DNA from 3 places in the Staphylococcus piscifermentans genome. Region 3 is predicted to be linked to each of the others. Evidence: predicted binding sites of a transcription regulator. Region 3 holds the regulator's gene; each other region holds the start of a gene.
The links. The regulator LexA, encoded in region 3, represses DNA repair genes until DNA is damaged. The targets are predictions, from matches to a motif close to CGAACATATGTTCG.
Positions count from the first base shown of each region.

Region 1: the regulator LexA is predicted to act here: its motif matches at 6,746-6,759, upstream of CKV71_RS04940 (YolD-like family protein).
Region 2: the regulator LexA is predicted to act here: its motif matches at 7,052-7,065, upstream of uvrB (excinuclease ABC subunit UvrB).

Region 1 is NZ_LT906447.1:1,089,890-1,100,759, forward strand. Features, by position in the region: gene pmtB (phenol-soluble modulin export ABC transporter permease subunit PmtB) at 1-30, shown strand, start outside; gene pmtC (phenol-soluble modulin export ABC transporter ATP-binding protein PmtC) at 45-932, shown strand; gene pmtD (phenol-soluble modulin export ABC transporter permease subunit PmtD) at 929-1,657, shown strand; gene CKV71_RS04910 (thioredoxin family protein) at 1,710-2,273, opposite strand; gene CKV71_RS04915 (hypothetical protein) at 2,498-2,977, shown strand; gene CKV71_RS04920 (HAAS signaling domain-containing protein) at 3,142-3,711, shown strand; gene CKV71_RS04925 (DUF4097 family beta strand repeat-containing protein) at 3,708-4,544, shown strand; gene CKV71_RS04930 (C45 family autoproteolytic acyltransferase/hydrolase) at 4,600-5,643, opposite strand; gene CKV71_RS04935 (hypothetical protein) at 6,075-6,248, shown strand; gene CKV71_RS04940 (YolD-like family protein) at 6,302-6,703, opposite strand; gene pglS (6-phosphogluconolactonase) at 6,877-7,911, shown strand; gene CKV71_RS04950 (glucose-6-phosphate isomerase) at 8,308-9,639, shown strand; gene gndA (NADP-dependent phosphogluconate dehydrogenase) at 9,662-10,870, shown strand, end outside.
Region 2 is NZ_LT906447.1:2,198,150-2,209,019, reverse strand. Features, by position in the region: gene hpf (ribosome hibernation-promoting factor, HPF/YfiA family) at 1-439, shown strand, start outside; gene secA (preprotein translocase subunit SecA) at 777-3,305, shown strand; one part of gene prfB (peptide chain release factor 2) at 3,480-3,551, shown strand; one part of gene prfB (peptide chain release factor 2) at 3,553-4,596, shown strand; gene CKV71_RS10310 (COG3942 and LysM peptidoglycan-binding domain-containing protein) at 4,881-5,864, shown strand; gene CKV71_RS10305 (YfbR-like 5'-deoxynucleotidase) at 6,074-6,715, shown strand; gene CKV71_RS10300 (CsbA family protein) at 6,722-6,967, shown strand; gene uvrB (excinuclease ABC subunit UvrB) at 7,325-9,307, shown strand; gene uvrA (excinuclease ABC subunit UvrA) at 9,315-10,870, shown strand, end outside.
Region 3 is NZ_LT906447.1:1,648,591-1,659,460, reverse strand. Features, by position in the region: gene thrB (homoserine kinase) at 1-633, shown strand, start outside; gene CKV71_RS07765 (Cof-type HAD-IIB family hydrolase) at 689-1,495, shown strand; gene CKV71_RS07760 (hypothetical protein) at 1,543-1,857, opposite strand; gene CKV71_RS07755 (amino acid permease) at 1,971-3,434, opposite strand; gene rpmG (50S ribosomal protein L33) at 3,749-3,898, opposite strand; gene rpsN (30S ribosomal protein S14) at 4,157-4,426, shown strand; gene guaC (GMP reductase) at 4,616-5,593, shown strand; gene CKV71_RS07735 (CAP domain-containing protein) at 5,616-6,635, shown strand; gene lexA (transcriptional repressor LexA) at 6,795-7,418, opposite strand; gene sosA (DNA damage-induced cell division inhibitor SosA) at 7,562-7,795, shown strand; gene CKV71_RS07720 (DUF896 domain-containing protein) at 7,931-8,173, shown strand; gene tkt (transketolase) at 8,376-10,364, shown strand; gene CKV71_RS07710 (YneF family protein) at 10,553-10,783, shown strand.

The sequences.
Region 1 (10,870 bases), 560 kb from region 3:
CGAATTAAAAAAGCGAAACAACTACATTAAAGGAGGTAATTTTAATGAAATTAGAACATATCACCAAGCAATATGGCGATAACAAAGTATTGAATGATATTGATTTTAACTTTGACGACAGTCGTATTGTTGGATTAATTGGTAAGAATGGTGTTGGTAAAACAACTTTAATGAAAATTATGAATGGCAATATTATTAATTATAAAGGAAAGGTAGATTTATCTCCTGAGGATAGAGTAGGTTATTTAATTGAACATCCTAAACTTTATGACAATAAAACGGGATTGTATAACTTGAAAATATTTGCACAAGTTTTAGGTAAAGGCTTTGATAAGGCCTATGCTCAAAAGATTATCGATGCATTCGGTATGGCACCTTATATCAAAAAGAAAGTTAAAAAGTACTCAATGGGGATGAAACAAAAGTTAGCAATTGCAGTTTCATTAATGAACAAACCGAAATATTTAATCTTGGATGAGCCTACAAATGGTATGGATCCTGATGGTTCAATAGACGTATTAGAAACAATTCAAAAGCTTGTAAAAGAATTAAATATGCATATCTTAATTTCAAGTCATAAACTGGAAGATATTGAATTGATTTGTGATAGAGCTGTTTTTCTAAGTGACGGTCATTTTGTTCAAGATGTTGATATGTCACAAGGCACACCTCAAGATACAACTGTTTTAATGTTAGGCCATGATTTGACAAATGAACAGTTCAAACAAGTATTAGATTTCTTAACTGTGCACTTTAAAATTCTACAGAGTCACAAAGAATCAGGAGAAATATCTCTTAAAGCTATAAAAGACTATAAGCCTTTATTAAAAGGTTTGGCAGGTTTAGAAATATTCCCTGAATATATCGAGACACGTAAAACTTCATTAAGAGATACTTACTTTAATATTAATCAAAGAGGTGAGAAAAAGTGAAAATCTTTCAATTAGTAAAATTTGACATAATTAGTATTTTAAAAAGTCCGCTCACTTATTTGGCATTCATTTTAACTCTCTTACCGTTAATCGGTATTACAGCTTTGATTAATCAACAAATGCATAAAGTTAATGCTAATACGATTATGTCAGCGGGTAGTTGGTTCTTCTCTATAGTAGGATTACTCTTTGTGATTAAAACAATTACGAGAGATATTGGACAAGGTACGATTCAGCTTTATTTGAATAAAGTCAGCAGTCGTGTTAAATACTTTATTGCTAAAGTAATTTCAATTATGTTTATCGCTTTATTAATGACAGGTATACTTGATTTGTTTGTATATATTGTCCAAAGTGTTACGAAAGGGCCGGATCTCAAGGATGAGAAGTTTATACAAATTTTATGGTTCTATTTGATTTTCTTCTTATTCTTTGGTTTGTTGCTGTTCTTGATTTCTTTAATTGTACCTAAACCAGCACTTATTTATGCACTTGGTATTTTCTTAATATTAATTGTGCCATTTGCAGAACCTTTCATACCTATGATTCCAAAAATCGGAGATGATATTCAAAAATCTTTAAAATATATTCCGTTTAGTTACTTAACCAGCAAAACAACCTCTGGCAGTTATACATTTTCACATTGGCAATGGTTTATCTCTTCAGCATCGATTGTGGTATTCTTTATCGCAAATGCATTGTACATCTCACGCAAAGATATATAATTGGAAGAGCCGGAATAAATCAGCTATGCTGCATTCCGGCTTTATCTATGCTTTAAGGGTTGAGTAACTTATCAATGATTGAATTATACACATCTTTCCAAAGATTAGAATCTGTTTTGAAACGATTAGCAATTACCGTGTGTACTTGCTGTGCTTTTTCCTCATAATCAGGATCTTCTTTGCTTGGTAAGTAATCTTTACGTGTTTTTTCTACAAAAGATTGAACAGAAGTTGCGCGTGGTCCCCAAACATTTTCTTGCTCAAAGTTATCGTTTAAGAATATAAAGATTGGAATTGAGCGTGATTTGCCATTAGTTAAATATTGATCAATTAAATCAGTGTCTTGGTCTCTGTGAAAGACATGGACTTCTAAATTTAATAATTCACTGATGTGCTTCAAAATTGCAATATTCATCATGGCATCCCCACACCAATCTTCTGAAATTACAAGTACTTTGTTATAATCTTTATGTTTAATTTTATTGATACGTTCATCATCTTGCGGTACTGAAAAATCATTGTAAATTTTTAACAATGCTTCCTTATTTTCGTTCATTTGCTCAATGTACGTGCTTAGATCTTGGCTGTTTTTATAGTACGTTTCTAAATTTGCCATGCTCATACCCCCTTCGTATATTATAAATATTATAGCAATTTTTAATAAGGAATAAAAAGGAAAAGTTTAGAAAATTCAAATATTTAAAGTTTGTGGTTAAAACCCTCATTATTTGTGAAAAAAATGATTACATAGCACAATTTAGAGAGTAAATAATAAAAAAGTAGTATGATAGAGAGGAAAATAGAACAAACTTAATTAAATTAAAGAAAGTGGTGAATTCTATGAGAAATAAGCTGGTTGCAATGACTGTATTTATAGTAATCAGTGTAGTAACTCTATTAATATCAGGGTATATTAATAATACAAAATCAGTCGACTTATCTGAACTGAAAATTGATAATTTAAAAGTAAATGAAAAATTTAATGAAAAAGGATTTAAAGTGAATCACGAGATTCAAGTCGATCGCTACAAATTTTATTATAATGAAAAGCACCCTGATTTTATGGTGAAAGTGGATAAAAAATCACAACGCATTAAAGGGATTATGCTGATTAAAGATAATAAAATTGGAACAAATCAAAATTTCACAGTAGGGGATTCTATCGATGATGTAATACAAGCATTAGGAAGCGGCTATCAATTGAGTAAGGGAAAAAATGATTATAAAACTTTAACTTACTCAGATAAAGATAACCATCTTAATTTGAAAGTTTTATATCAAAATGATGAAATTCGCCGAATTGAATTTTATAAATGGTAAATTTATTTTTGAAGGTGGCGTACTTCGATAATCCAAGGCGTCATCTTTTTTTGTTAGAAAAATTTATTATTTAGTACATAGACCATAAACATTTTATATGTTTTTAAAGTTTAAATATTTTAAAGCTTTGTGAGTTTAAAGTATAATATAGGGAAATCTGGGAGGTGGACCAATTGAACAAAATTACATTTTTAAATGACTTAGAAAGCGAATTGAGATGGTTGCCCAGAAAAGAACAAGATCGAATTATGTTTCATTATGAAGATATATTTTATGAAGGAGAACGAAAAGGACGTTCTGAAGTTGAAATTTTAGAAAGTATGGAATCTCCTAAAAAAATCGCTAAAGAGATTTATGCTCAGCATGCAATTGATAATGCAGAAAGCGCTCCTAATGCTCAAAATGTTACCAAAGCAGTATTAGCAACTGTGGGTATAGGATTGCTGACTTTAGTGATTATATTAATTCCTTTGATTTTTGTAGTAATTATTATGCTTGCTATGCTGCTTATTTCACTTGTCTTGCTGTTATCACCGATTATTATGGCATTTGCAAACATTTTAGATGGCTTTTCACATTTTCTATTTAGTGACTTCTTATTCTCGATTGGTTATTTGGGCCTAGGTATTATATTTATTGTTTTAATATTTAAATTAGCTGAAATTCTGTATAAATTAATTTTAAAATATTTACGATGGAACTTAAAACTAATAAAAGGGAGCATGCAAGGATGAAGAAATTATTGATAATCGGAATTGTCATATTTATTACTTTCTTTTCACTCGGCTCTCTGGTTTGGTTTGTGCATGACAAAAATATCTTACCTAATGAAAAAGTACATAAAACTTTTACTGATGAAAAAGTTCAAGATATTACGATAAGTGGTAAAAAGGCGAATATTAAAATTGTTCAAGGGGATAAGTTGAAATTGAATTACAATGGTGAAAAGCCAATTAACTATTCAATTCACAATGGTATTTTAAAAATTTCTGAGAAACAAAAGAATGATATTGCGCCTACTATCAATCCCTTTAAGCAGAATAAGCAAAATATGATTATTGAAGTGCCAAAGAAAAAACTGCAAGATATTAATATTTCGACGGATACTGGAAATATTGTAACAGATAAATTAACAGCTGAGACAGTTACAATTTGGAATAATGTTTCTAATATTAATTTTATTAAAAGTCGCTTTGACAACATAGAGGTCAAAGCAGAGTCTACGGATTTAGACTTTGATCGAACGACGTTAAAAAATGGTAATGTCAAAATTCAAAATGGTTCAATTGCAGGTACGCAATCAATAGTACAAGACAGTGTATTTATAATTGAGAACGGAAACATCACTTTAAACAAGATGGCTGATGCGTGTGATTTAAAATCATTTGCCAAAAAAGGAAGTATCAGCTTCTCGTATAAAAATGTGCCTAAAGATACGTTATTAAAATTAAATCCATCCGATGGGAAAAAGGTCATTAATAACCCGTACTTTAAGGATGAGAAGGTCGGCAATGGCGAGAACGTTCTTGAGTTTTACACTAATCACGGTGATATAAAAATTAATTAATAGAGTAGGGACAAGATGATAAAGCCTTATTTAAGGTTCGTCTTGTCCCTTATTATTATTTAGAGGCAAATTGTATATCAGTGTCGATAACACCTTCAATTGTTGTCATATCAAGTTCATTACCTTCTAACCATCTAGCAAAGTCAATTTGGATAGGAACACCATTTTCCCCTAAAGCTAACCAAGCTTGCATAGTTTCAGGTTGGTACAAGCTGGTATGAATTGTTCCAGACCAACTACTGAATAATTTGCTATAAATTTCATAAGATGGGTTATTAAATAATTCAAAAGCTTTTGCTTTATCCATGTGGATATTTGTCTGCTTTAAAGTACGACCGAGTCGCTCTTTAGATTCTTTAGTATAATTTCTATTTTCATGAGTTAATAATTTAAAATGATTAGTACAAGTGCGATCATATCGTACACTGATATCACGGGGAGAGACTTCGACAATTGCGTGATTCAAGTTTTTATCCATCACGATATAACTAAACGAACTGCGGTGTGGAAGTTCTTTCAATAATCGTATGGCTTCATCTGTATCTTTGCATAGTTCTAAAATCAGTCTTCCAATCATATAACACACAAACCCGTTCGAGGGCTTTTTGCGATGCATGAAATTATATCCCATAGCTAAACCAGCAGAATTCAGTCCATCCATTCTTCCTGTAATTCTTGAAGTAGGTCCGATTTGGGCTAAACCGCCATCATAAGGTTGATACAGTAAATAGCGGCCGTCATAAGTAGCAGGATGATAGTCATAATTCCTGACAAGATAATCATTTCCTAAAAATACTGTGCATCCGCTATCTTTTTTAATCGGCGTAAATCGATAGTGCGCAAAATTGAAAACAATTTGTCTTATAGGTATTTCAAGCACTTCACGCATACCAATTAATTCCTCCCATATTTGTGGAGCGTAAGTTTGGAATATCTCATATGTTTCGTTAACATCTATATCAAAACGTGGCAGACGTTTTTTCCATTCTTTTTCTCGATTTTGAAGTAAGCGGGTTTGTTTCATCCATTTACCTGTTTCTACTCCTAAATCAAAATGTGATCCTCGAAAAGTCATGATATCTGAGTAAACTTTTTGCATTGTAATATCCCCTTAATTTTTTGTATTTACAAATGTTACAATAATGTAATTTTTTATTAATAGACTCTAGAAATAATTGTGTATTACAATATAGTCAGTAGATAGAAAGCACAAATGTCACTTGAAACGCGAAGCAAACGTTCAGAGGTGATGGATATGATTCAAGATTATTATAACAGAGCTTACTCTGCTGTATACAGATGGTGGAGAGGCGCTTAATACTTAATCTTTATATAAAACGAAATAGTAAACTTGATTGCAGCAGGTTTCTTATTTCGTTTTTTTACATATATTTTCTCTATATTTCAGTAAAATAAATTCTAGATTGAATGCTTGAATTCAAACATATCAGGGTATATGTTTTAATGATGAATTTAAGTGTGCTATTATTACAATATGCAGGCTATTATTTTTATAGAGGTGAAAATAAAATGTTAGACTTTATTAAAGGCTTTTTCAAATTCTTCTTCAGCTTAGCACTTATCGTGTCAGTTGTTGTCGGCGTAGGTGTAGCAGTATTCGCTTATGTCTTTAAGAAAGATTTTGAAGACATTGAAAGAAGAACGAAAGAAATCGTTTCAGATATCGAATCTGGAAATGAATAATTAAGAGATGGAGCACTTGTCGATTTAATCGGCAAGTGCTTTTTTCGTTTTTACTAGAGGAGCAAAGTGATGTGAACGATATCTAATAAAGATAGCTGTACTGGTTGTAATGCTTTTAAATCTTTGCCGATGAGAAGTTGCTCTAAGTAATCTATCTTTGTCGGCATTAAATTTAAAGCATGTATCCAACCATTTTTAAAGTAACGTACCTTAATAGCAGTTTGAGTATGGAATGCCGTTTGAATCTGTTGATTGAGTTCGTAGATTTGATCTTCAGATAAGACGGGACGTTCTACTTTGGTTTGATCTACAGCATATTGATGTAAGCGTTCAAATTGCTCTGGCAAAGTTGCGAAAGGGGCCCATTTCACCATTCCTCTTCCTTGAGGGATATTTGTTTCTAATTGGCTGCGTGGGATTTTTCGATAATCTGTTTCCGATTGTGAGTCCTTCAAAGATATCACCTGCTTGTGGTTCAAGTTGATAATTTCATTATACGAACGTTCGTTCGTATTTGCAAGTTTAATTCTTAACTTTTTTTGAAACTGAAAATAGAGAGAAATAACTGAAGTATTATCTTTTTTAGCGGGAATATCTTACAATGAATAGTAATAAAGGAGGTTAAACAATGACTAAATCAGGTTACATTGGATCTTATACGAAAAAAGAAGGAAAGGGGATTTACCGTTTCGTATTGGATGAATCGAAAGCTGCAATTGAAAAAGTAGAAACAGGATTTGAAATTGAAGCTTCGACATACTTAGCAAGAAAAAATCAATTCTTATATGCCATTACAAAAGAAGGCGAGCGCTGCGGCATTGCTAGTTTCCGCGTTGAAAATGATGGGGAATTAGTATTGCTGAATAAATGTTTAGATTCTGTTGAAGGAACAGGATGTTATATTTCTGTATCTGATGATGGAGAATATTTATTTGAAGCGGTTTACGGAGCAGGCATCATTCGTTTATATGAGTTGGATTCTGCAACAGGTGAAGTAGTAAGTTTAATAGAAGAACTGAAACATAACTATAAAACAGGACCACATGAGAGACAAGATCATCCGCATGTACACTATGCACATCAAACGCCTGATAAAAAGTTTGTGGCTGCTTGTGATTTAGGGACAGATCGTATTGTAAGTTATTCCTTTAATGAAAATGGATATGATGTAGCAGCCATTTCAGAGTTTGAAGCAGGTTTTGGTCCACGCCATATTGAATTTCATGAAAATGGCAAATTCGCATATGTGGTACATGAAATAGCCAATAAAGTCAGCGTAACTCAATATGTAAATGGTCATTTTGAAGAAATTGCCAATTATTCTACATTACCTGAAGAATTCAAAGGTGAAAGCAAGTTGGCAGGCGTCCATTTATCACATGATCAACATTACTTATATATTAGCAATCGTGGTCATGATAGTATTGCAGTTTTTGCAGTCAATGAAAAAGGTGATGAGCTGGAATTTGTAGAAATTGTACCGAGCGGTGATGAATTTCCACGTGATTTCAACATCACAGAAGATGATAACTACTTAGTGTGTGCTCACCAAGAAGGCAAGTATAAAGTTACTGTTTTCGAACGTCACCCTGAAAGCGGCAAGTTGAGTTTAACAGATGGCCAACATCATGCAGCAGAAGGTGTTTGTGTTATTTTCGATTAAAAAGAAAACAGTTTTGAGCTAGGTTAAATTATAAATATAAATTTAATTAAAAGTCGGTGAAAACTTCGAGGGTTTTTATCGACTTTTTTATTTTAAATTTTCTCTGCTGTAATAATAAAATACTAATTACTAAATAACTATTTGAATAATAAGTGATACTCCATTTTTACTCCATCATCAAATGCTTTAACTTCTTACTTTAGTTTCAAGACATTTTCCTTTGCTTTACTAATTCGCAATTAATGCCATTGTTAATGTTGCAAGGTGACAAAAATTGCAGTGTTAACAAAGGAATTAATTATTGTTATAAATATATTTGTAATAGTTATTAGGAAGTTCCGAAAAATTTAAAACTTATTTTTGTAAAGAGTATGAATAACAGGGAGGCAAATAATCATGACTCATATACAGCTAGACTACGGTAAAGCTTTAGAATTTTTTAATGAACATGAATTAGAACAACAAAGAGAAATAGTTAAAACAATACACGATATGATGCACGAAGGTACAGGTGCAGGAAATGATTTCTTAGGTTGGATAGATCTTCCGGTTGATTATGATAAAGAAGAATTTTCACGTATTTTAGAAGCAGTGAAACGTATCAAAGAACATTCTGATGTATTAGTAGTAGTCGGAATTGGCGGTTCTTACTTAGGCGCACGTGCTGCAATTGAAATGTTAAGCTCTGCATTCAGAACAAGTGACGAATATCCTGAAATTGTTTTTGCAGGCAACCATTTATCATCTACTTATTTAAATGACTTGATTCAATATTTAGATGGCAAAGATTATTCAGTCAATGTCATTTCTAAATCAGGTACTACTACAGAACCAGCAGTTGCATTCAGACTCTTTAAACAACTATTAGAAGATAAATATGGCAAAGAAGAAGCAAAACAACGTATCTTTGCGACAACTGATAAAGAAAAAGGTGCTTTGAAACAATTAGCTACAAATGAAGGTTATGAAACATTTGTCGTTCCTGACGATATTGGCGGACGTTACTCTGTATTAACAGCAGTAGGTTTATTACCGATTGCTGCAGCAGGTATTGATATTAACACAATGCTGCAGGGTGCTGCTAAAGCAAGAAATGAATTGTCTTCAGGCATATTAGAAGATAATATTGCATATCAATATGCGACTATCCGCAATATTTTATATGCAAAAGGTTATACAACAGAAATGCTTATTAATTACGAACCTTCAATGCAATATTTTAATGAATGGTGGAAACAATTGTTTGGTGAATCAGAAGGTAAAGATTTCAAAGGTATCTATCCTTCAAGTGCTAACTATACAACTGATTTACATTCACTAGGTCAGTATGTTCAAGAAGGTCGTCGTTTCTTATTTGAAACTGTAGTGAAAGTAGAAAAACCTAAATACGACATTGCAATTGAAAAAGATAGTGACGACTTGGATGGACTAAATTATTTAGCTGGAAAAACAATCGATGAAGTTAATACTAAAGCTTTCGAAGGTACAATATTAGCACACACTGACGGAGGCGTGCCTAATTTAGTGGTTAACATTCCTAAATTAGACGAAGAAACATTTGGTTATTTGGTATATTTCTTTGAGCTTGCTTGTGCGATGAGTGGTTATCAACTAGGAGTGAATCCATTTAACCAACCTGGTGTAGAAGCGTATAAACAAAATATGTTTGCGCTATTAGGTAAACCAGGATTCGAAGAAAGAAAACAGGAATTAGAAAAAAGACTATAATATACAGAAAGGATGAAAAATAGTGAAACATAATATAGGTGTTCTCGGGCTAGGAGTAATGGGCAGAAATCTAGCTAGAAATATTAAGTCACATGGTTATAGTGTTTCCGTTTACAGTATATCAACTGACGAAATTCATAAATTGATGGACGAAACTGAGAATGAAATAACACCGACTTATACTATGGAAGAATTTGTCAATTCACTTGAAAAACCACGCAAAATATTATTAATGGTAAAAGCCGGCGAACCCACCGATAAAACAATTGAAAAATTAGTTCCGCTGCTAGATAAAGACGACATAGTTATTGATGGTGGTAATACAAATTACCAAGATACAATTCATAGAAGCAAAGTTTTGGCTGATGATGGTATTAATTTTATAGGTATGGGCGTGTCTGGAGGAGAAGTAGGAGCGCTTAATGGACCATCATTAATGCCAGGTGGCCAAAAAGAAGCTTTCGATAAAGTGAGTGATATTTTACAAGCAATTTCAGCTAAAACAGAAGATGGCACACCTTGTGTATCTTATATAGGACCTGATGGATCAGGGCATTACGTTAAAATGGTGCATAACGGTATCGAATATGCTGACTTGCAACTAATTGCAGAAAGTTACGCAATGATGAAAGATGTATTGCACATGTCTCATTCTGAAATCGCTAAAACATTTAAAGAATGGAATAAAGGTGAGCTAGACAGTTATTTAATCGAAATTACTGGTGAAATCTTTAATAAATTAGATGAAGACAGTACACCATTAGTTGAAAAAGTAATGGACAAAGCAGGACAAAAAGGTACAGGAAAATGGACTTCTATCAACGCATTAGAATTGGGAGTTCCATTAACAATTATTACAGAGTCAGTATTTGCACGCTTTATTTCTTCAATGAAAGAAGAACGTGTCGAAGCTTCTAAACGTTTGGAAGGACCATCACCTAAATTTAATGGTGATAAAGATGAGTTTTTAGAAAAAATTCGTCAAGCATTATATATGAGTAAAATTTGTTCATATGCTCAAGGATTTGCTCAAATGCGTAAAGCAAGTGAAGAATATAACTGGAATTTACAACTCGGCGACTTAGCAATGATTTGGAGAGAAGGTTGTATCATTCGAGCACAGTTTTTACAAAAAATAAAAGAAGCATTTGATAAAGATGCAAACCTGCAAAATTTATTGTTGGATTCATACTTTAAAGACATTGTTATCAATTATCAACATGCATTACGA
Region 2 (10,870 bases), 550 kb from region 3:
AAAAGTGAAAACTTATGCAAATTCAAGCACAAAAATTGAAGTTACAATTCCGCTTAAAGACGTTACACTTCGTGCAGAAGAAAGAAACGATGATTTATATGCAGGAATTGACTTAATTACTAACAAATTAGAACGCCAAGTTCGTAAATACAAAACACGTGTTAATCGTAAAAAACGTAAAGACAGCGAACAAGAGCCGTTCCCAGCTACACCGGAAACACCGCCGGAAGCAGCTGATCATGATAAAGATGATGAAATTGAAATCATCCGTTCTAAACAATTCAGCTTAAAACCAATGGATTCTGAAGAAGCAGTACTGCAAATGGACTTGCTTGGCCATGACTTCTTCATTTTCACTGATCGAGAAACAGATGGTACAAGTATCGTCTACCGTCGTAAAGATGGCAAATACGGCTTGATTGAAACAGTAGAAAACTAATATTTGATAATTAAAAGTGCTCTTGCGGCAGTCGATGTCGCAAGAGTTTATTTTTTTCTAAGACGCCCTATTAAGATTTGATTAATTAAATAGCAATTGATTGATTTACAGGTTGGGTCCGTGTCAAAATAAGAGGGATGTATTAAGTACACAATTGAAGAAACTACGATATTAAAGATTAAAGAAAAAATGAAACTGTAAGACGCACATCTGGATAGAGACAACAAAACAGTATATATATAGTATCCTATGAGTTTTTAAGTATAAATCAAACCATATAAATGGTAAGATGAATTGTTGTAAGCCAAACAGTTTTTATACCAAAGGAGCGAACAGAATGGGTTTTTTAACAAAAATTGTTGACGGCAATAAGAGAGAAATTAAACGCCTAAGTAAGCAAGCTGACAAAGTACTCGCTTTAGAAGAAGAAATGTCGATTCTTACTGATGAAGAAATCAGAAATAAAACCAAAGCATTTCAAGAAAGATTGCAAGCAGAAGAAGATGTACAAAAGCAAAATAAAATTTTAGACGAAATTTTACCAGAAGCCTTTGCACTCGTACGTGAAGGATCTAAACGTGTGTTCAATATGATACCCTACCCAGTACAAATCATGGGAGGTATCGCCATTCATAACGGTGATATTTCTGAAATGAGAACGGGTGAAGGTAAAACATTAACTGCAACAATGCCGACGTATTTAAATGCTTTAGCAGGACGCGGCGTACACGTTATTACAGTCAATGAATATTTAGCAAGTTTCCAAAGTGAAGAGATGGCTGAGTTGTATAACTTCTTAGGTTTATCAGTCGGATTAAACTTGAACAGTCTTTCAACAGAACAAAAGCGTGAAGCTTATAATGCAGATATTACTTATAGTACAAATAATGAACTCGGTTTTGATTATTTACGCGACAACATGGTGAATTATTCAGAAGAACGTGTTATGCGTCCATTGCATTTCGCTATTATTGATGAGGTTGACTCTATTTTAATCGACGAAGCACGTACGCCATTGATTATCTCAGGCGAAGCTGAAAAATCAACTTCCTTATATACTCAAGCTAACGTCTTCGCTAAAATGTTGAAAGCAGAAGATGACTATAACTATGATGAAAAAACGAAATCAGTACAGTTAACAGACCAAGGTGCTGATAAAGCTGAACGTATGTTCAAATTGGATAACTTATACGATTTAAACAACGTAGATATCATTACTCATATCAATACAGCGTTACGCGCTAATTATACGTTGCAACGTGATGTCGACTACATGGTTGTAGACGGTGAAGTATTAATCGTTGACCAATTTACAGGACGTACAATGCCGGGACGTCGTTTCTCTGAAGGTCTGCACCAAGCAATTGAAGCCAAAGAGGGTGTACAAATCCAAAATGAATCTAAAACAATGGCTTCTATTACCTTCCAAAACTACTTCCGTATGTATAATAAGCTAGCTGGTATGACAGGTACAGCGAAAACAGAGGAAGAAGAATTCCGAAATATTTACAATATGACGGTAACGCAGATTCCGACAAACCGTCCTGTTCAGCGTGAAGATAAACCAGATTTGATTTATATCAGTCAAAAAGGCAAATTTGATGCGGTAGTGGAAGACGTAGTAGAAAAACACAAAAAAGGACAACCGATTCTTCTAGGTACAGTAGCCGTTGAAACCAGTGAATATATTTCACAACTTCTGAAAAAACGCGGCGTACGTCATGATGTCTTGAACGCCAAAAATCATGAACGCGAAGCAGAAATTGTCTCTACTGCAGGTCAAAAAGGCGCAGTAACCATTGCCACTAACATGGCCGGTCGTGGTACAGATATTAAATTAGGCGAAGGTGTAGAAGAATTAGGCGGTTTAGCTGTTATCGGAACAGAACGTCATGAATCACGCCGTATCGATGATCAGTTGCGTGGTCGTTCTGGACGTCAAGGCGACCGTGGCGAAAGTCGTTTCTACTTATCTTTGCAAGATGAATTAATGGTACGTTTCGGCTCTGAACGTTTACAAAAAATGATGGGCCGATTAGGTATGGATGATTCTACACCGATAGAATCAAAAATGGTGTCACGTGCAGTTGAATCTGCGCAAAAACGTGTTGAAGGTAATAACTTCGATGCACGTAAACGTATCTTAGAATATGATGAAGTATTACGTAAACAACGTGAAATTATCTATAACGAACGTAATAATATTATCGATTCCGAATCAAGTTCAGAACTGGTAATTACGATGATGCGTTCTACATTAGATCGCGCAATCACATATTATGTGAATGAAGAAATTGATGAAATTGACTATACACCGTTTATCAACTTTATCGAGGACGTCTTCTTGCACGAAGGTGAAGTAAAAGAAGAAGAAATCAAAGGTAAAGATCGTGAAGATATCTTTGATACTGTTTGGGCTAAAATTGAAAAAGCTTATGAAGCACAAAAGGCTAATATTCCTGAACAATTCAATGAGTTTGAGCGTATGATTCTATTACGTTCTATTGATGGACGTTGGACTGACCACATCGATACGATGGATCAATTGCGTCAAGGTATTCATTTGCGTTCATATGGACAACAAAATCCGCTTCGTGACTATCAAAATGAAGGACATCAATTGTTTGACACTATGATGGTGAATATTGAAGAAGATGTCAGCAAGTATATCTTAAAATCTGTCATTACAGTAGATGACGATATTGAACGTGATAAAGCAAAAGAATATCAAGGTCAACATGTATCTGCAGAAGACGGCAAGGAAAAAGTCAAACCTAAGCCTGTTGTCAAAGACAATCACATTGGCCGTAACGACCCATGTCCATGCGGCAGCGGCAAAAAATATAAAAATTGCCACGGAAAATAATTCAACATTTGAAGGACCACTGTTAAATCGCTTTAGGAAAGGGACTCAGTAATCAGCGGAGTTTCTTTCTGACGGCCTACAGCGGTCTTTTTTTCAATCCAACAGGGTCTTAAATGTATGCTAAAATAATAAAGGTATTCTTGAAAATTAAACAGGTATTGGAGCGATATGAATATGGAATTATCTGAAATTAAACGTAATCTTGCGAATTATGAAGAGAAATTAAATCAACTTAGGGGGTCTCTTTGACTTAGAAGAAAAAGAGACGAATATCCAAGAATATGAAGAAATGATGACGGACCCGAATTTCTGGGACGATCAACAAAAAGCGCAGGAAGTTATCGATAAAAATAATGCATTGAAGCATGTGGTCAATGGTTATCGTGAATTAGAAGCGGAATTAGAAGATATGACTGCCACTCATGAATTGTTGGCAGAAGAATATGATGAAGATTTGAAAGCAGACTTAGAAGAGGAAGCAATCGGATTTAAAGATAAATTAGATCAATTTGAATTGCAATTATTATTGAATGGACCTTATGATGCGAATAATGCGATTTTAGAATTGCATCCAGGCGCGGGCGGTACGGAATCGCAAGACTGGGCGAGTATGTTGTTGCGTATGTATCAACGTTATGCAGAGCAACAAGGATTTAAAGTAGAAGTGGCAGATTATTTGCCGGGTGATGAAGCGGGCGTTAAGAGTGTAACGCTAGTCATTAAAGGACACAATGCTTATGGTTACTTGAAAGCAGAAAAAGGCGTACATCGTCTGGTACGTATTTCACCGTTTGATTCATCTGGACGTCGTCATACCTCATTTGTATCTTGTGATGTGATTCCTGAGTTCAGTAATAATGAGATTGAAATAGAAATTAATCCAGATGATATCACAGTGGATACTTTCAGAGCATCCGGAGCCGGCGGACAACATATTAACAAAACAGAATCTGCTATCCGTATTACGCACCATCCAACTGGAATTGTGGTCAATAACCAAAATGAACGTTCGCAAATTAAAAACCGTGAAGCGGCTATGAAAATGTTGAAATCTAAATTGTATCAATTGAAATTAGAAGAACAAGAACGTGAAATGGCTGAAATTCGAGGAGAGCAAAAAGAAATCGGATGGGGCAGTCAAATCCGTTCGTATGTCTTCCATCCATATTCTATGGTGAAAGATCATCGTACAAATGAAGAAACAGGTAATGTAAATGCTGTGATGGATGGAGAAATCGGACCATTTATTGAAGCTTACTTAAGAACACAAATGGATAATCGTGAAGCGTAAGAAAAGTAAGGAGCTGGACATTATTATGCCCAGCTCCTATTTAATAAAATTTTAAATGCAATATGCATGATTTAATGTTACTGAAAAGTAGTTTACAGCATTTTTAAAAGCGCTGCTTATTCCTATAATATCAAGGTGTGATAAATATCTTGCAAAAAAGTTTGAGAATAAAGAATTGAGGGTATTATAACGGTTATATTACAACTGTTTAACATCAATCCATTGCGTTAATTTTTATGCTATATTTAGTTCACTTAAATTGACAGCAAAGGATGAACTAATAAATGAAGAAAGCTTTATTACTCTCAGCGGCATCGGTGACAGTTTTTACAGGATTAAATAGCGTTGCGAATGCAGAACAAACTCATGTAGTTAAAGAAGACGCTAAACTAAGTGATGTTGCAGCTTTGTTTGCTACTACTACGAACGAAATTAAAAATTTAAATAAATTAAATCAAGAAGACGTTAAAAAGGACACTGAATTAGTTTTACCGGACACAGATGTTGTTGAGGTGAAGGCAGGAGATTCTTTAAATTCAATCGCTAAAGCGCATAAAATTTCAATTGAAAAATTGAAAGAACTTAACCCGGGACTTACTAACTTAATTTTACCTGGTGACATTTTAGCGGTTTCAGATAAAGGCGCAGCACATTTACAAGCGTTATATACAGGCAAAGCGGTTAAAGAAGTTGAAAAACAATCTTACAATGAAGAACAGAAGCATACAGAACAACCGACACATTCAGGTTACAGAACAGTAGAACATAAAGATGCAGCACCGACAACTTACTATTCTAATGACAGCAGCGAATATACAGCGCCTGCTCAATCTGGTTATTCGTACTATAGTGCTCCTGCAACAAACTCAGATTATACTTCATATAACACAAACACAACATCTTATAGTGCACCAGCAGCAACACAAGCATCATATTCAAATTATTCAGGTGCTAACTACTATACTGCAGGTCAATGTACTTATTATGTATTTGATCGTGCAGGCGGTAAAGCTGGCTCATTATGGGGTAATGCGAATAACTGGGCAAGCGCAGCAGCTGCTTCAGGACGTACTGTAAATAACACGCCAGCAGCGGGTGCAATTATGCAATCTTCAGCAGGTGCATATGGCCATGTAGCATACGTAGAAGGCGTAAACGGTGATGGTTCAGTTCGTGTTTCTGAAATGAACTATGGTTATGGACCAGGTGTCGTTACTTCACGTACACTTTCAGCTGGACAAGCAGCTTCATATAACTTTATTCATTAATCAATATCATATATGGATAATATACAAGGGCACTGTTCTCTAATTTTGAGGATAGTGCTCTTTTATTTTAAAAAAGTGTTATTGAATCTGGCTTGAAAGGGTAAAAGACAAGCGAATGTAAAAAATCAAATTGTATTTTCAAAGTTCTTGCAAGAATGTCAACTTTTCGAGTATAATAACTCATTAAATAGACAAGGGGTGAGCTGAATATGGGTGTACATCAATATTTTAAAAGACTATCAGATCTAGAAAAGCTAATACGCTTGCCTGGAAAATTTAAATATTTTGAACATAATGTAGCTGCGCATTCTTTCAAAGTTACTAAGATTGCTCAATACTTAGGTACAGTAGAAGAAGCGCACGGTAACGAAATCAACTGGAAAAATTTATATGAAAAGGCTTTGAATCATGACTTTGCAGAAGTCTTTACAGGAGACATCAAGACACCTGTAAAATATGCAAGTCGCGATTTGAAAGTGTTGTTCTCACAAGTCGAAGAGGAAATGGTTGATAACTTTATCAGAGAAGAGTTTCCTCCTGAATATCAAGATGTTTATAGAGAAAGGCTGCAAGAAGGTAAGGATGACTCTTTAGAAGGACAAATATTGGCAGTAGCTGATAAAATCGATTTGCTTTATGAAACATTTGGTGAAATACAAAAGAGAAATCCAGATGATTTGTTCTTCGAAATTTATGAGATGTCTTTAGAAACAATTATGCAGTTTGATCATTTAGTATCGGTACAAGACTTTATCGATAATGTAATTCCGGAAATGTTGACAGAAAACTTCATTCCACGATCGGAATTGCGAGAATTAACAATGTCGATTTTAAATAAAAGAGATGGGTGACAACTTATGGTTCTCGTTTGGTATCTTTGTGCTTCGTTTTTCCCTTGCGTTTTAGTTGTATTATTCAGTGTAGTTACTAAAAATAAATGGGTAGGTGCAATTGTAACATTGACGTTGATTGGCGGGTCAATTTATAAAGGTTTCTTCCATAATGAGTGGATTATTTTTATAGATGTTGTATCGTTGTTAGCGGGATTTGTCATTGTTGATCAATTGAATCTTCACAAACAGCACGAAGATGAAGATCGTTAAAAAGAATGAATCAGATAATAAATTTCAGTACTTGTCACTTTTAAGGCAAGTGCTTTTTTCGTCTTAAAAAAACTTTTTACCTTACGAACAGATGTTTGTATTTTTTCGGATGAATCTGTTAAAATAGTTTATGATACAAAAAGTTTGAGATAAAGCCAAAATGAGAATATATAGATTAGCAAATAGGGTTAAATTAAATGTACAAACAGACAGTGCGGATTGAACAAATCATAATGTTCTTCATCTGAAAATGAGGTTGAGACAACGAGGATGTCTCAGCCGATTTATATTTTAGTACATTGATATCAAGATAGAATATGATTATGTGAATATAAATAAAAGGAGATTGTTGATTGCATGGAACACCATCCATTTAAAATTGTCTCTGGTTATGAACCTCAAGGTGACCAGCCTACAGCGATTAAAGAGCTTACAGAGGGTATTAAAGCGGGCAAACGTCATCAAACATTGTTAGGTGCGACAGGGACAGGTAAAACTTTTACAATGAGCAATGTGATTAAAGAAGTAGGTAAACCGACACTTGTTATCGCACATAACAAGACACTTGCCGGTCAATTATACAATGAATTTAAAGAGCTATTTCCAGAAAATAGAGTAGAGTATTTCGTCAGCTTTTATGATTATTATCAACCAGAAGCTTATGTTCCTTCAACTGATACATTTATTGAAAAGGATGCAACAATCAATGACGAAATCGATCAATTACGACATTCCGCAACAAGTTCTCTATTTGAACGTGATGATGTAATTATTGTGGCTAGTGTCAGCTGTATTTTTGGATTAGGGAATCCGGAAGAATATAGTGACTTAGTAGTAAACATCAGAGAAGGCATGGAGATGGACCGCAGTCAGTTTTTAAGAGACTTAGTGGACATTCAATATACCAGAAATGATATTGATTTTAAACGTGGTACCTTCAGAGTTCGCGGAGATGTAGTTGAAGTCTTTCCAGCTTCACGTGAAGAAATATGTATTCGTGTGGAATTTTTCGGAGATGAAATTGATCGTATCAGCGAAGTGAATTACTTAACTGGAGAAGTCTTAAGACAACGGGAACACTTCTCAATTTTCCCGGCATCTCACTATGTAACACGTGATGAAAAGTTGAAATTGGCGATTGAAAGAATTGAAAAAGAATTAGAAGAACGTCTAAAAGAGTTACGTTCTGAAAATAAACTATTAGAAGCTCAAAGATTGGAACAAAGAACCAATTATGATTTGGAAATGATGAGAGAAATGGGCTTTTGTTCAGGAATTGAAAACTACTCTGTTCATTTAACTTTACGCCCAATCGGTTCCACACCTTACACGTTACTTGATTACTTCGGTGATGATTGGTTGGTAATGATTGATGAGTCTCATGTAACTTTACCGCAAATCAGAGGAATGTATAACGGAGACAGAGCACGTAAACAAGTGTTAATTGATCATGGTTTCCGTTTGCCGAGTGCAATTGATAATAGACCTTTAACTTTTGAAGAATTTGAAGAAAAAACCAAACAATTAGTTTATGTTTCAGCAACACCTGGACCTTATGAATTAGAACATACAGATAAAATGACTGAACAAATTATTCGACCTACTGGCTTGTTAGACCCTAAAATTGAAGTCAGACCTACTAAAAATCAAATTGATGATTTGTTAAGTGAAATTCAAGATAGAGTAGAGAAAAATGAACGTGTTTTAATTACTACTTTGACGAAAAAAATGAGTGAAGACTTAACGACTTATCTTAAAGAAGCGGGTATTAAAGTAAACTATCTGCATTCTGAAATTAAAACTTTAGAGCGTATCGAAATCATTCGAGACTTGCGTATGGGGACTTATGATGCAGTTGTAGGTATCAACTTGTTAAGAGAGGGTATCGATATACCAGAGGTTTCTCTTGTAGTAATTCTAGACGCTGATAAAGAAGGATTCTTACGTTCTGAACGTTCATTGGTACAAACGATCGGCCGTGCTGCGCGTAATGAACATGGCGAAGTAATTATGTATGCTGACAAAGTTACAGACTCTATGCAATATGCCATAGATGAAACAGAACGTCGTCGTAAGATTCAAAATGAATATAATGAAGAACACGGCATTACTCCGCAAACGATTCATAAGAAAATTCATGATGTTATCAGCGCAACAGTAGAGACAGATGAAGAAAATGAAAAAGAACAAAAAGTAGTTCCTAAAAAATTAACGAAAAAAGAACGAGAAAAAACAATTGCCAATATAGAAAAAGAAATGAAAAAAGCAGCGAAAGATTTAGACTTCGAAAGAGCAACGGAATTGAGAGATATGTTATTCGAATTAAAGGCAGAAGGGTGATATCTAGATGAAAGAACCATCCATAGTTGTAAAAGGTGCCAGAGCGCACAACTTAAAAAATGTAGATGTAGAATTACCGAAGAATAAATTAATTGTGATGACAGGCTTATCAGGTTCTGGTAAGTCTTCCTTAGCGTTCGATACAATCTATGCTGAAGGGCAGCGTCGTTATGTCGAATCGCTAAGTGCATATGCACGTCAATTCTTGGGACAAATGGATAAACCAGATGTGGACACAATTGAAGGATTGTCGCCAGCAATTTCAATTGATCAAAAAACTACCAGTAAAAATCCACGTTCAACAGTAGCAACTGTAACAGAAATATATGATTACATTCGTTTGTTGTATGCAAGAGTAGGAAAAGCATATTGTCCTGAACATGGAATTGAAATAGAATCACAAACAGTTCAACAAATGGTGGACCGTACATTAGAATTAGAAGAACGAACTAAAATTCAATTAATGGCACCAGTTGTTAATCATCGTAAAGGTTCACACGAAAAGCTATTACAAGATATCAGTAAAAAAGGTTACGTGCGTGTACGTGTTGACGGAGAAATATTAGATATTAACGATGTACCGGAGTTAGACAAGAATAAAAACCATACGATAGAAGTAGTTGTCGATCGCTTAGTAGTTAAAGATGGAATTGAGGGCAGACTAGCTGACTCAATTGAAACAGCTTTAGAACTAGCAGATGGCAACTTAACGGTTGATATTATTGATGGAGACGAATTGAAATTCTCTGAAAATCATGCCTGTCCAATTTGCGGATTCAGTATCGGTGAATTAGAACCGCGCATGTTTAGTTTCAACAGTCCATTCGGTGCATGTCCTGATTGTGATGGATTGGGTCAAAAATTAACAGCAGACGTTGATTTAATTGTGCCTGATCCGAATAAATCATTAGCAGAAGGCGCTATTGTACCTTGGGAACCTAAGAGTTCAGATTTTTATCCAACACTTTTAAAACGTGTATGCGAAGTGTATAAAATTAATATGGATAAACCTTTCAAAAAGTTGACTGATCGTCAAAAGAATATTATTTTGCATGGTTCGAAAGATAAAGAAATTAAATTTACTTTTGAATCACGAAATGGACAAAAACGCACGCGTACTATGCCATTTGAAGGCGTTATTCCGAATATTGAAAGACGCTTTCATGAATCACCTTCTGAATATGTTCGTGAAGTGATGCGTAAATATATGACTGAACTTCCTTGTGAAACGTGTCATGGAAAACGTTTGAGCAAAGAAGCATTATCTGTTTATGTAGCAGGTTTGAATATCGGAGAAGTAGTGGAGTATTCAATTAAAGAGGCGTTAGATTTCTTTGAAAACATTGATTTATCAGAGCAAGACCGAAAAATTGCAGACTTAATTTTGAAAGAAATCATTTCCAGACTGTATTTCTTAAATAATGTCGGCTTGGATTATTTAACATTGAATCGTTCATCTGGTACACTTTCTGGCGGTGAAGCACAACGAATTCGCTTAGCTACTCAAATCGGTTCCAGATTGTCAGGCGTACTCTATGTGTTGGATGAGCCGTCTATCGGCCT
Region 3 (10,870 bases):
CTAGGATCCTCTGCTTCTGCTTTAGTAGCAGGTATTTATCTGGCTGATTTTTTCGGACATTTGCAACTGTCAGAATTTGAGATGGTTGAAGCGGCTACTGAAATTGAAGGACACCCGGATAATGTAGCTCCGGTTATTTATGGAGGTATGGTGTCTGGTTTTTACAACAGTCAAACAAGTGAGACCTTTATTTCATTTATAGAACCGCCGCATGTCAACTTGGTTATTACTGTGCCAAGTTATGAATTAAAGACAAGTGATTCTAGAAAAGTACTGCCTGAGAGCTTTAAGCACGGAGAAGCAACTCAATACAGCGCTATCAGCAATACGATGTTAAGCGCGCTTATTCAGCATGATTATATTTTAGCGGGTAAATTAATGGAAATGGATAGTTTCCATGAACCTTATCGTCAAAAACTCATCCCTGAATTTGAACAAGTTAAAATTATAGCGAAAGAATACAAAGCATATGCGACAGTAATCAGCGGGGCCGGGCCTACAGTTTTAACGCTCATTGATCCTTCAAAAAGCGGTAAATTAGTAAGAAGATTAAATAAAGAACTAGAAAGTTGCAATTCTGAAATTATTACAATAAATAAAAGTGGAATTATTGCTGAAAAAGTTTATGAGTAAAACAGAAATAGGTTATAATTTGATGTAACAGCTTGAAAGGAGCAAAGCACATCAAATGACTAAATACGAAATGATTGTAATGGATATGGACGATACTTTGTTAACTTCTGATAACGAGGTCAGTCCGAAAACAGCTCAATATTTAATGAATCTTCAAGAGCAAGGTTATCATGTCGTACTTGCTTCAGGCAGACCGACAGAAGGAATGCTGCCGATTGCAAAGTCGCTTAAACTGAACGAGCATGATAGTTACGTTATCAGTTATAATGGCGGCAGAACGACGCGCGTGAAAGATGATGAGCTTGAAGACGAACAAAGTGTTTCTAAGCAAGATTTTGATAAAATTGTAGATTATTGCAGAGAAAATGGCCTGTTTATCTTAACTTATCAAGATGGGCATATTATTTACGAAGGGGAACACGAATATATGAATATTGAGTCAGAACTGACTGGATTGCCTATGAAAAAAGTCGATGATGTGAAGACGTTTATTCAAAACCCCGTTCCAAAAGCAATGGGAGTAGATTACGTTCCTCATATTGAAGAAATTTTTCAAAGTTTAAATGGAAAATTCAATGACAATGTAGATGTCACAACGAGTAAACCTTATTTCTTAGAATTTATGGCACATGGAGTGTCAAAAGGTAATGCTTTAAAAGCATTATGCCGTAAAGTGGATGTAGACATTTCGCAAACGATTGCTTTCGGAGATAGTTTGAATGATTATTCTATGATTGAAGAAGCGGGTTATTCAGTGGCTATGGGTAATGCTAAAGCAGAATTAAAAGAGATTGCAGATGATGTTACACTGGATCATGATTCAGATGGTATTGTAGTCGCATTAGAAAAAATATTGAAATAAAACACAGGAGCTGGGACAAATTAATGTCCCAGCTCCTGTGTTTTTGTTTACTTTGCTGTATGTGTCCATTCATGCATGCCATGATTACGTTTAACCAATGCATAAATATTATCAGCAGAATAATCTAGGTTGGTATAAACGGTAATAATATAAGCGGATTGCCCTGGCTCAAATGGTTCATTAAGATATACATCTTTCAAGTGCTCAAATAGCGGAACCATTTGATCATGTTCTAAACTTGGGTATTCTCTTAAAGTTCGTTTTACAAGTCTGCCTTGTTTATCTTCAAGAGATTGAACAACAATGACAAAACGTTCATCCTCTTTCAAAACATCGTCAAATAAATTAGTTTGTCCTACCATGTTGTAACACCTCGATTTGTTCTTATTATTACCATTATTATACTATATATACTTCTGTGAGAAAATCAGATATATGAAAAAACAGGCTGAAATTCAACCTGTTTACATGCAACTTATTTTTTATTCACTTTGTTGAACGCTTTAAAGTTTCTTAAGTCCATTTCTTTCAAGCGTACATATTTCGTTTTCTTCACACTTTTATGCAGAAGATAAATCGTTGCCAGAATGATGATAGGCAAGAAGTCTTTCGTTAAACCGCCGACACTTAGATTCACAATATTTTCGAAAGAACCTCCGACTAATAAGAAAATAAGTGTTACTAACACAATAATAGGTCCTAATGGATATAAAGGCGCTTTATAAGGGAGCACCTTGCTAGCATCTAAACCTTGAGCTTTTATGCCTTGACGTAATCTGATTTGCGCACATACTGCAGCGGCCCAGATAAAAATAACCAACTGGCCGATAATTCCTAATAAAGTAAAGACGGTATCGGCATAGAAATTAGCAATGATAATTACGGCTACTACAATGAGATAAGTTGTCAGAATTGCAGGAAGCGGTAATTTTGTTTTGGGATGCAGATAACTTAAGAATTTCGGTGCTTGTTTGTCGTTGCTGAGTGAGAATAACATACGGCTTGTCGTATAGATACCTGAATTAGCTGCTGATAACAACGAAGTCAATATAACAGCATTGATGACAGATGCCGCAAAAGCGATGCCGACTCTATCAAAAACAATTGTGAAAGGACTTTGGGCAACTGATTCACTTTTGTTTAATAGTAGAGGATCTGTATAAGGTAAAATAGCTGAAATAACAGCTATTGAGAGAATATAGAATAACAATATTCTCCAAAATACAGATTTGATGGCACTTGGCATAGATTTTTCAGGATTATCAGATTCTCCGGCTGTCACAGCGACGACTTCAGTGCCCCCGACTGAGAAACCAGCAACGAGTAAAACACTTAAGAACCCTGATATACCACCTACAAATGGCGCTTCTCCTGTAGTGAAGTTTTTCAAGCCGTAAGTGTGGCCGCCTAGAATTCCGAATATCGTTAAAATACCAACAATAATAAAGACAATAATAGTGATAACTTTAATGGCTGATAACCAGAATTCAGCTTCACCAAAAGCTCTGACTGTAAAAATGTTTAATAATAATAATAAAGTAATGAATATTAAGCTCCAAGTTAATGGAGAAAAGAATTTAAAAGTATCCCAATAATAAAGTACGTTAGATGCGATAATAGTATCGACGCTAGTTACAAGTGACCAAATCGCCCAATATAACCATCCTGCTGTGAAACCGAGAGATGGATCGATGAAGCGAGCTGAATAAGAACTGAAAGACCCGGAAACTGGGTAAAACGTTGCCAATTCACCGACTGATGACATTAAGAAGTACAGCATAATTCCAATTAATGCATAGGCAAGAATAGCTCCACCTGGACCAGCTTGAGAAATAACTCCTCCAGTAGCAATAAAGAGGCCGGTACCGATTGCTCCACCGATAGCAATCATTGATATATGCCGGGAACTGAGCCCCCTGTTCATTTTGTTTTCATCCATAAGCGTTACCTCTAATCTTTTAATTTGAAAATGATATGTAGTCTATTCTAATCGTTTTTAGAACACTAATCAATGGAATTTAGCACTTTAAAGTGAAAAATTTATAAAAAATTCAGAAAATAGAAGAAATCCGACGTAAAATGCTTAAACTAGAGGTATAAAGAGTAGGGGAGATGTAGACAAAAGTACGTTAAAGGTGTATATTAAATACCCGTAAAAAATAAAAAAGTGAACTTATACGTTATGTTTAACGGTAAGTTCACTATCGTCGTTTCGTCGTTATCATCTTTAAAAGATAACTCGATTTCATTAGATTATTTAGTTTCGCGGTGTAATGTATATTTTTTTAATCTTGGACAATATTTCATTAATTCAATACGTTCAGGATTGTTACGTTTGTTTTTAGTAGTAATATAATTACGGTCGCCGCATTCTGTGCAAGCTAAAGTTACGTTTACGCGCAATGTAGACACCCTTTCTATTAAGTTATTAGCAATACTTACGCACTTAAATTTACCACAATCATGCATAACGTGCAAGACGAGGTTTCAATAATGGCGCATAAGCTCAATGTATTCTATTTTATATAAAAACTTCCAATTAGTAAACAACTTTGCTTGAAAAAATGAGCAAAATGTATTGATAAAGTCGAAATTTGTGTTATGATATAAATCGTAATAATTACGATTATAAACAATTATAGAAGAAAGGTAGGAACTTTAATGGCCAAAAAATCAAAAGTTGTTAAAGAACAAAAACGAGAAGAACTCGTTGCTAAATATTATGCAAAACGTCAAGAATTGAAAGCTAAAGGTGATTACGAAGCATTACAAAAATTGCCAAGAGATTCATCACCAACACGCTTAACTCGTAGATGTAAAGTAACTGGCAGACCTCGTGGCGTAATGAGAAAATTCGAAATGTCACGTATTGCTTTCAGAGAACATGCGCATAAAGGACAAATTCCAGGCGTTAAAAAAGCAAGCTGGTAAGTCGTCTAACTTAAAACGAGTAGCTTTAAGTTTAGCACACACACTTCAATATCGAAGTGTGTTTTTTTTTTGTTCAAAATTAACCAAAAAAAGTAAATTTAAGTTGGTAAATTAGACGCTAAGATAGTATGATATACATTGGATATTTTGGAAAAAATAAATAAAGAGTATGGGTAAGGTGTTTTTTATATGAAGATATTTGATTACGAAGATGTTCAATTAATTCCAAATAAATGTATTGTGAAGAGTCGTTCAGAATGTGACACAAGTGTACAATTTGGTCCAAGAAGATTCAAATTACCAGTTGTACCAGCGAATATGCAAACAGTTATGAATGAAAAATTAGCTGAGTGGTTTGCTGAGAACGATTATTTCTACATTATGCATCGCTTTGATGAAGAAGCAAGAATTCCATTTATTAAAAAAATGCAAGATAAAGGTTTGTTCGCCTCTATTTCAGTAGGTGTTAAAGATAAAGAATATGATTTCGTTAAAGAGATAGCTGAAGAAGGCTTAAAACCTGAGTATATTACAATAGATATAGCACACGGTCATTCAGAACAAGTGATTAATATGATTCATCAAATTAAATCTTATTTACCAGAAACTTTTGTTATTGCAGGTAACGTAGGTACGCCAGAAGGTGTCAGAGAACTTGAGAATGCTGGCGCTGATGCTACAAAAGTAGGTATTGGTCCTGGGCGTGTATGTATTACTAAAATTAAAACTGGTTTCGGTACAGGCGGTTGGCAATTAGCTGCAATTAATCACTGCAGCAAAGCAGCACGTAAACCGATTATTGCTGATGGCGGAATCAGAACACATGGTGATATTGCTAAATCTATTCGTTTCGGTGCTTCAATGGTTATGGTCGGATCATTATTTGCAGCACACGAAGAATCACCTGGAGAAACAGTTGAATTAGATGGCAAACTTTATAAAGAGTATTTCGGCAGTGCCTCTGAATTCCAAAAAGGCGAACATAAAAATGTTGAAGGTAAAAAGATGTTTGTAGAACATAAAGGAACATTAGCTGATACGTTGACTGAAATGCAACAAGACTTACAAAGTTCAATTTCATATGCAGGCGGAAAAGATTTAGGTTCATTAAGAAAAGTAGATTATGTGATTGTAAGAAATTCTATTTTTAACGGTGATAGAGACTAAGATTTTGCGCTGATAGGCGGGGGTGCCCAAAATTAGAAGATATTTTGCTCTGATAACAGTTTTCTTGCTCGTGGCTTTATGTGTGCCTATTAAAGAGACACCTTGGATGTTAGATTTGCAAGAGCACGCAAGAGGTAAGATCCAAGCTTTGGCTGCCAGAGAAAACGTGACTAAAGAAGCATTAAAGGTTCCTGATAAGCAAGACTTTGCAATTAGAAATATACAAATGAACATGAATAAGGCACAAGTTGAAAAGCAATTAGGCAATCCCAAAAGAGTAACTGCTAACGAATATGGCCTGCAGTGGTATACGTATCATAACCAATATCACTCATTTATTATGGTCAGCTATATTGATAATAAAGTGAATGCGATTTATACGAATCAAAATATAATTTCTTCTAAATCTAAGATTAAGTATGGTACACCGCAAGAGACTGTCAGATCAAGAATGGGTAAACCTCTGAGTACTATCACAAAAGGAAATTATCGTTTTGAACTAAACAATGATGAGTATGATGTATTTGATAAAGACAATATTTATACTACTGTGTTCTATGATCAACATGAAAATAACCAAGTTACAGGCTTAATGCAAGTGAGTAATAAAATGGAGAATCGATTATCCCAGCAATACGGTGCGCCATCTTCTTCACTTGAAAAAGGTTTCGAATTACAGGATTTCGATTTGGTAAATGCACAGCGTGTACAAAAAGGTAAATCTGTATTGAATTATAGCCAGCCATTATCAGATACCGGACGTAAACATAGCGAAGATATGGCTGAACATCATTTCTTCGATCACAACAACCTTAAAGGTGAGTCACCGTTCGACAGAATGAAAAAAGATGGTATCGACTATCAAAATGCTGGTGAAAACTTAGCTTATGGGCAACAAAGTAGTATTTTTGCGCATGAAGGTCTAATGAATTCAGAAGGACATAGAAAAAATATCTTACAAACTAATTTTAAAAATTTAGGTGTAGGGGTAAGTTTCAACGAAGAGAGACAACCATTCTGGACTGAAGATTATACAAGTTAAAAAGGGAAAGAGCCGGAGAAATAATATAGATTAGAATTATTTCTCCGACTCTTTAGCTACTGCCAGTTCATAAAACAGGTGCTGAGACATTAATTTGTCCCAGCACCTGTTTTAGTTTATGCGTGTTAAGAAGAGATAATATGCAAACAGAAAGGCGAGTTAGAGTTCTCTGAATAGACCTACTACTTTACCTAAAACCGTTACTTGCTCTAAGTAAATAGGCTCCATCGTACTATTTTCTGGTTGCAAGCGGTAACGATGTTTTTCTTTATAAAAACGTTTAACTGTTGCCTCATCATCTTCAGTCATAGCTACAATGATATCTCCGTTTTCAGCAATTGTTTGACTGCGTACAATCACTTTATCCCCATCAAGTATGCCAGCTTCAATCATACTATCTCCAACTACATTCAAAATGAAAATATCACTATTATGTGTAGAAGTAAGATGTTCTGGAAGAGGGAAATATTCTTCGATATTTTCTACTGCAGTAATAGGAACACCTGCAGTGACTTTCCCAATAACAGGAACATGGATTGTACCTTCCATTTCAGCAGATTCTTCAAGTTGATCGCTTACTATTTCAATTGCTCTCGGTTTAGTAGGGTCACGTCGGATATAACCTTTACTTTCTAATCTCGATAAGTGGCCATGTACTGTCGAGCTGGAAGCTAAACCTACCGCTTCGCCAATTTCTCTGACGCTTGGCGGATACCCTTTTGTATGGACTACGGTTTTAATATATTCATAAATTTCGCTTTGACGTTTCGTTAGTTCTGTCATATTAAAGCACATCCTCTTCTTGTTTGTTCTTATTATAGCATGCGAACAAAACATTTACAAACATTTGTTCGTAAAAGTATTGACAGCGAACAATCGTTCTGATATCTTGTTAATACAAACAAATGTTCTGGGAGTGTTGAAAAATGATTAAGAAATACCAATCAACTTTTTTAGTATATTCAGCAGTGTTATTGACTTCTTTTGTATTGTTTTCAGCTTTTATTGTAAGTGCTAATCAAACTGCGAATAAAGAACAAGTGTACGAAATGACGGATCATACTATATCCGCTAAAGCAGAACAAAAAGCCGAACAAGAAGGTTATGTTAAAAGCGAAGGCGAACAAGAAAGTAAACCTGTGATTGCTGTGGCGCATTAAAAATACGATTAATTCCATTCTAGGTGTATAATTATTGAGAATAGGGAACTGTATAATAATAAGTTTCCTTTATTTTTATTACTGCCAATCTTTTTGGTATCATTAATAATTATCAGAGCAATGGAGGGATTTAAAGTGTCTGAAGAACATAAAAAAACGATTAAGAGAATCAATGAATTATCTAAAAAGAAAAAAACAGAGGGCTTAACAAAAGAAGAAGCAAAAGAAAGAGCAGAGCTTCATCAGAAATACCTCGGTACTTTCCGTGAAGGTTTCAAACAACAACTTGAGAATACGAAAGTCTTAGATCCAGAAGGCAATGATGTGACTCCTGATAAATTGAAACAAGTCCAACGTGATCAAAATAAAAGAAACTAAATTTTTCTTGCAAAAGCTGACTTTGAATATAGATAAAAACCGCCTTATTTCAGTGATGAGGCGGATTTTTTTAGTATAAAATTTAAAAATGAATAAATTTATAATAATTGTTAGCGGTTTCATAAGAACAAAGAATGTAAAACTGGTAATAGATAATGTATAATGGCATAAAATGATGCTGTATAGAAAGGAAGTTTTATTGATGTTCGACAAAAAAGATGAACTTGCAGTTAATACGATAAGAGCTTTAAGTATCGATGCAGTAGAAAAAGCGAATTCTGGTCATCCAGGATTGCCTATGGGTGCTGCGCCAATGGCATATACGCTTTGGACACGCCATTTGAATTTCAACCCTAATTCAAATGAATACTTTAATAGAGATAGATTCATTTTATCTGCAGGACATGGTTCTGCGTTGCTTTATAGCTTGCTTCATGTTTCTGGAAGTTTAGAATTAGAAGAACTGAAACAATTCAGACAGTGGGATTCTAAGACTCCAGGTCACCCTGAATTCAGACACACTCAAGGTGTAGAGGTAACTACTGGTCCTCTTGGACAAGGTTTTGCTATGTCTGTGGGAATGGCAATGGCTGAAAATCACTTGGCAGGTAAATTCAATAAACCGGATGCTGAAGTAGTAGACCATTACACTTATGTTTTAGCTTCTGATGGTGACTTGATGGAAGGTATTTCTCATGAAGCCGCTTCATTAGCAGGTCATTTGCAATTGGATAAATTAATTGCACTGTATGATTCAAATGATATTTCATTAGACGGTGACTTGGATAAAGCATTCTCTGAAAATATCAAAGAACGTTTCGAAGCGTATGGTTGGAATCATATCTTAGTTAAAGATGGTAATGATTTAGAAGAAATCAATAATGCTATTGAAGAAGCTAAGAAACAAAAAGGTCCTTCAATGATTGAAGTGAAAACAGTTATTGGCTACGGTTCACCTAATAAATCAGGTACGCATGGCGTACATGGTGCACCATTAGGTGATGATGAACGTACATTGACATTAGAAAATTATCACTTGAATCCTGAAAAACGTTTCTATGTACCAGATGAAGTATATGACATCTTCAATGAAACAATGTTAAAACGTGCTGACGAAAATGAAGCAGCATGGAAGAAATTAGTAGATAAATATTCTGATGAATATCCTGAACTTGCTGCAGAATTCAAAAAAGCGATTAATGGTGAATTGCCAGAAGACTACAAAGAATATTTACCAGAATTTGAAGTAGGCAGCGAAAGTGCTACACGTGCTGACTCAGGAGAAGTTATTCAAGCCTTGAGTAAACATGTTCCTTCATTCTTCGGCGGATCAGCTGACTTAGCAGGTTCAAACAAATCAAATGTTAAAGATGCAGTAGACTATGATCGCAATACACCAGAAGGTAAAAACGTTTGGTTTGGTGTACGTGAATTTGCAATGGGAGCTGCTGTAAACGGTATGGCTGCACATGGCGGCTTAAATCCATATGGCGCAACATTCTTTGTCTTCAGCGACTACTTGAAACCAGCGTTAAGATTATCAGCAATCATGGGCTTGAACTCAACATTTATCTTTACACATGATTCAATCGCTGTAGGTGAAGATGGACCTACTCATGAACCGATTGAACAATTAGCGGCCTTACGTTCATTACCGAATATGAATGTAATTCGTCCAGCTGACGGTAACGAAACACGTGTTGCTTGGGAAGTTGCATTAGAAACTGAAAATACACCAACATCATTAGTATTAACACGTCAAAACTTACCTGTTTTAGATGTACCGAAAGACACAGTTGAAGAAGGTGTACGTAAAGGTGCATATGTAGTTTACGAATCAGATGCTGAACCTGAATATCTATTGCTTGCTACTGGTTCTGAAGTGAGCTTAGCAGTTGAAGCAGCAAAATCATTTGCTGAAAGCGGCAAAGGTATTCGCGTCGTATCAATGCCTAACTGGCACGCATTTGAACAACAATCTAAAGAATATAAAGATGAAATTCTTACACCATCAATTACTAAACGCTTAGCTGTAGAAATGGGCGCAACACTAGGTTGGCATAAATATGTCGGCTTAGAAGGCGAAGTATTAGGTATCGATAGATTCGGTGCAAGTGCTCCAGGCGGCTTAGTCGTTGAAAAATATGGTTTCACAAAAGAAAATGTTCTTAAGTTATTGAACAATCTATAATAAATGCAATACAATGTAAGTAAGAGAGAGCTATTCCATACTTGAAATGCTGTATAATACAGTTATAATTTCAAAGGGCTAGGAATAGCTCTTATTTTGTGAATTCAATGTGAGAGTGTAATAGAACAACTTGAAATGAATTTATAAGTTTAGTAAAATGCAAAAGGATAAAGAAAGTGGGTGAGACAATGGCAACTTGGTTAGCAATTCTTTTAATTGTTGCTGCACTTATCATCGGTTTAGTTGGTGGATTCTTCTTAGCAAGAAAATACATGATGGATTATCTTAAAAAGAACCCTCCTATTAATGAAGAAATGTTACGTATGATGATGATGCAAATGGGTCAAAAACCATCTCAAAAGAAAATCAATCAAATGATGACGATGATGAACAAAAATATGGATCAAAAAATGAAATAATCTCTAATAAAAAAAGAAACTTTGCTCAAAGAAGAGTATTGTTTCTTTTTTTGTTTTTAAAAAAGTTTTTCATTCTCTCAAAAGAGT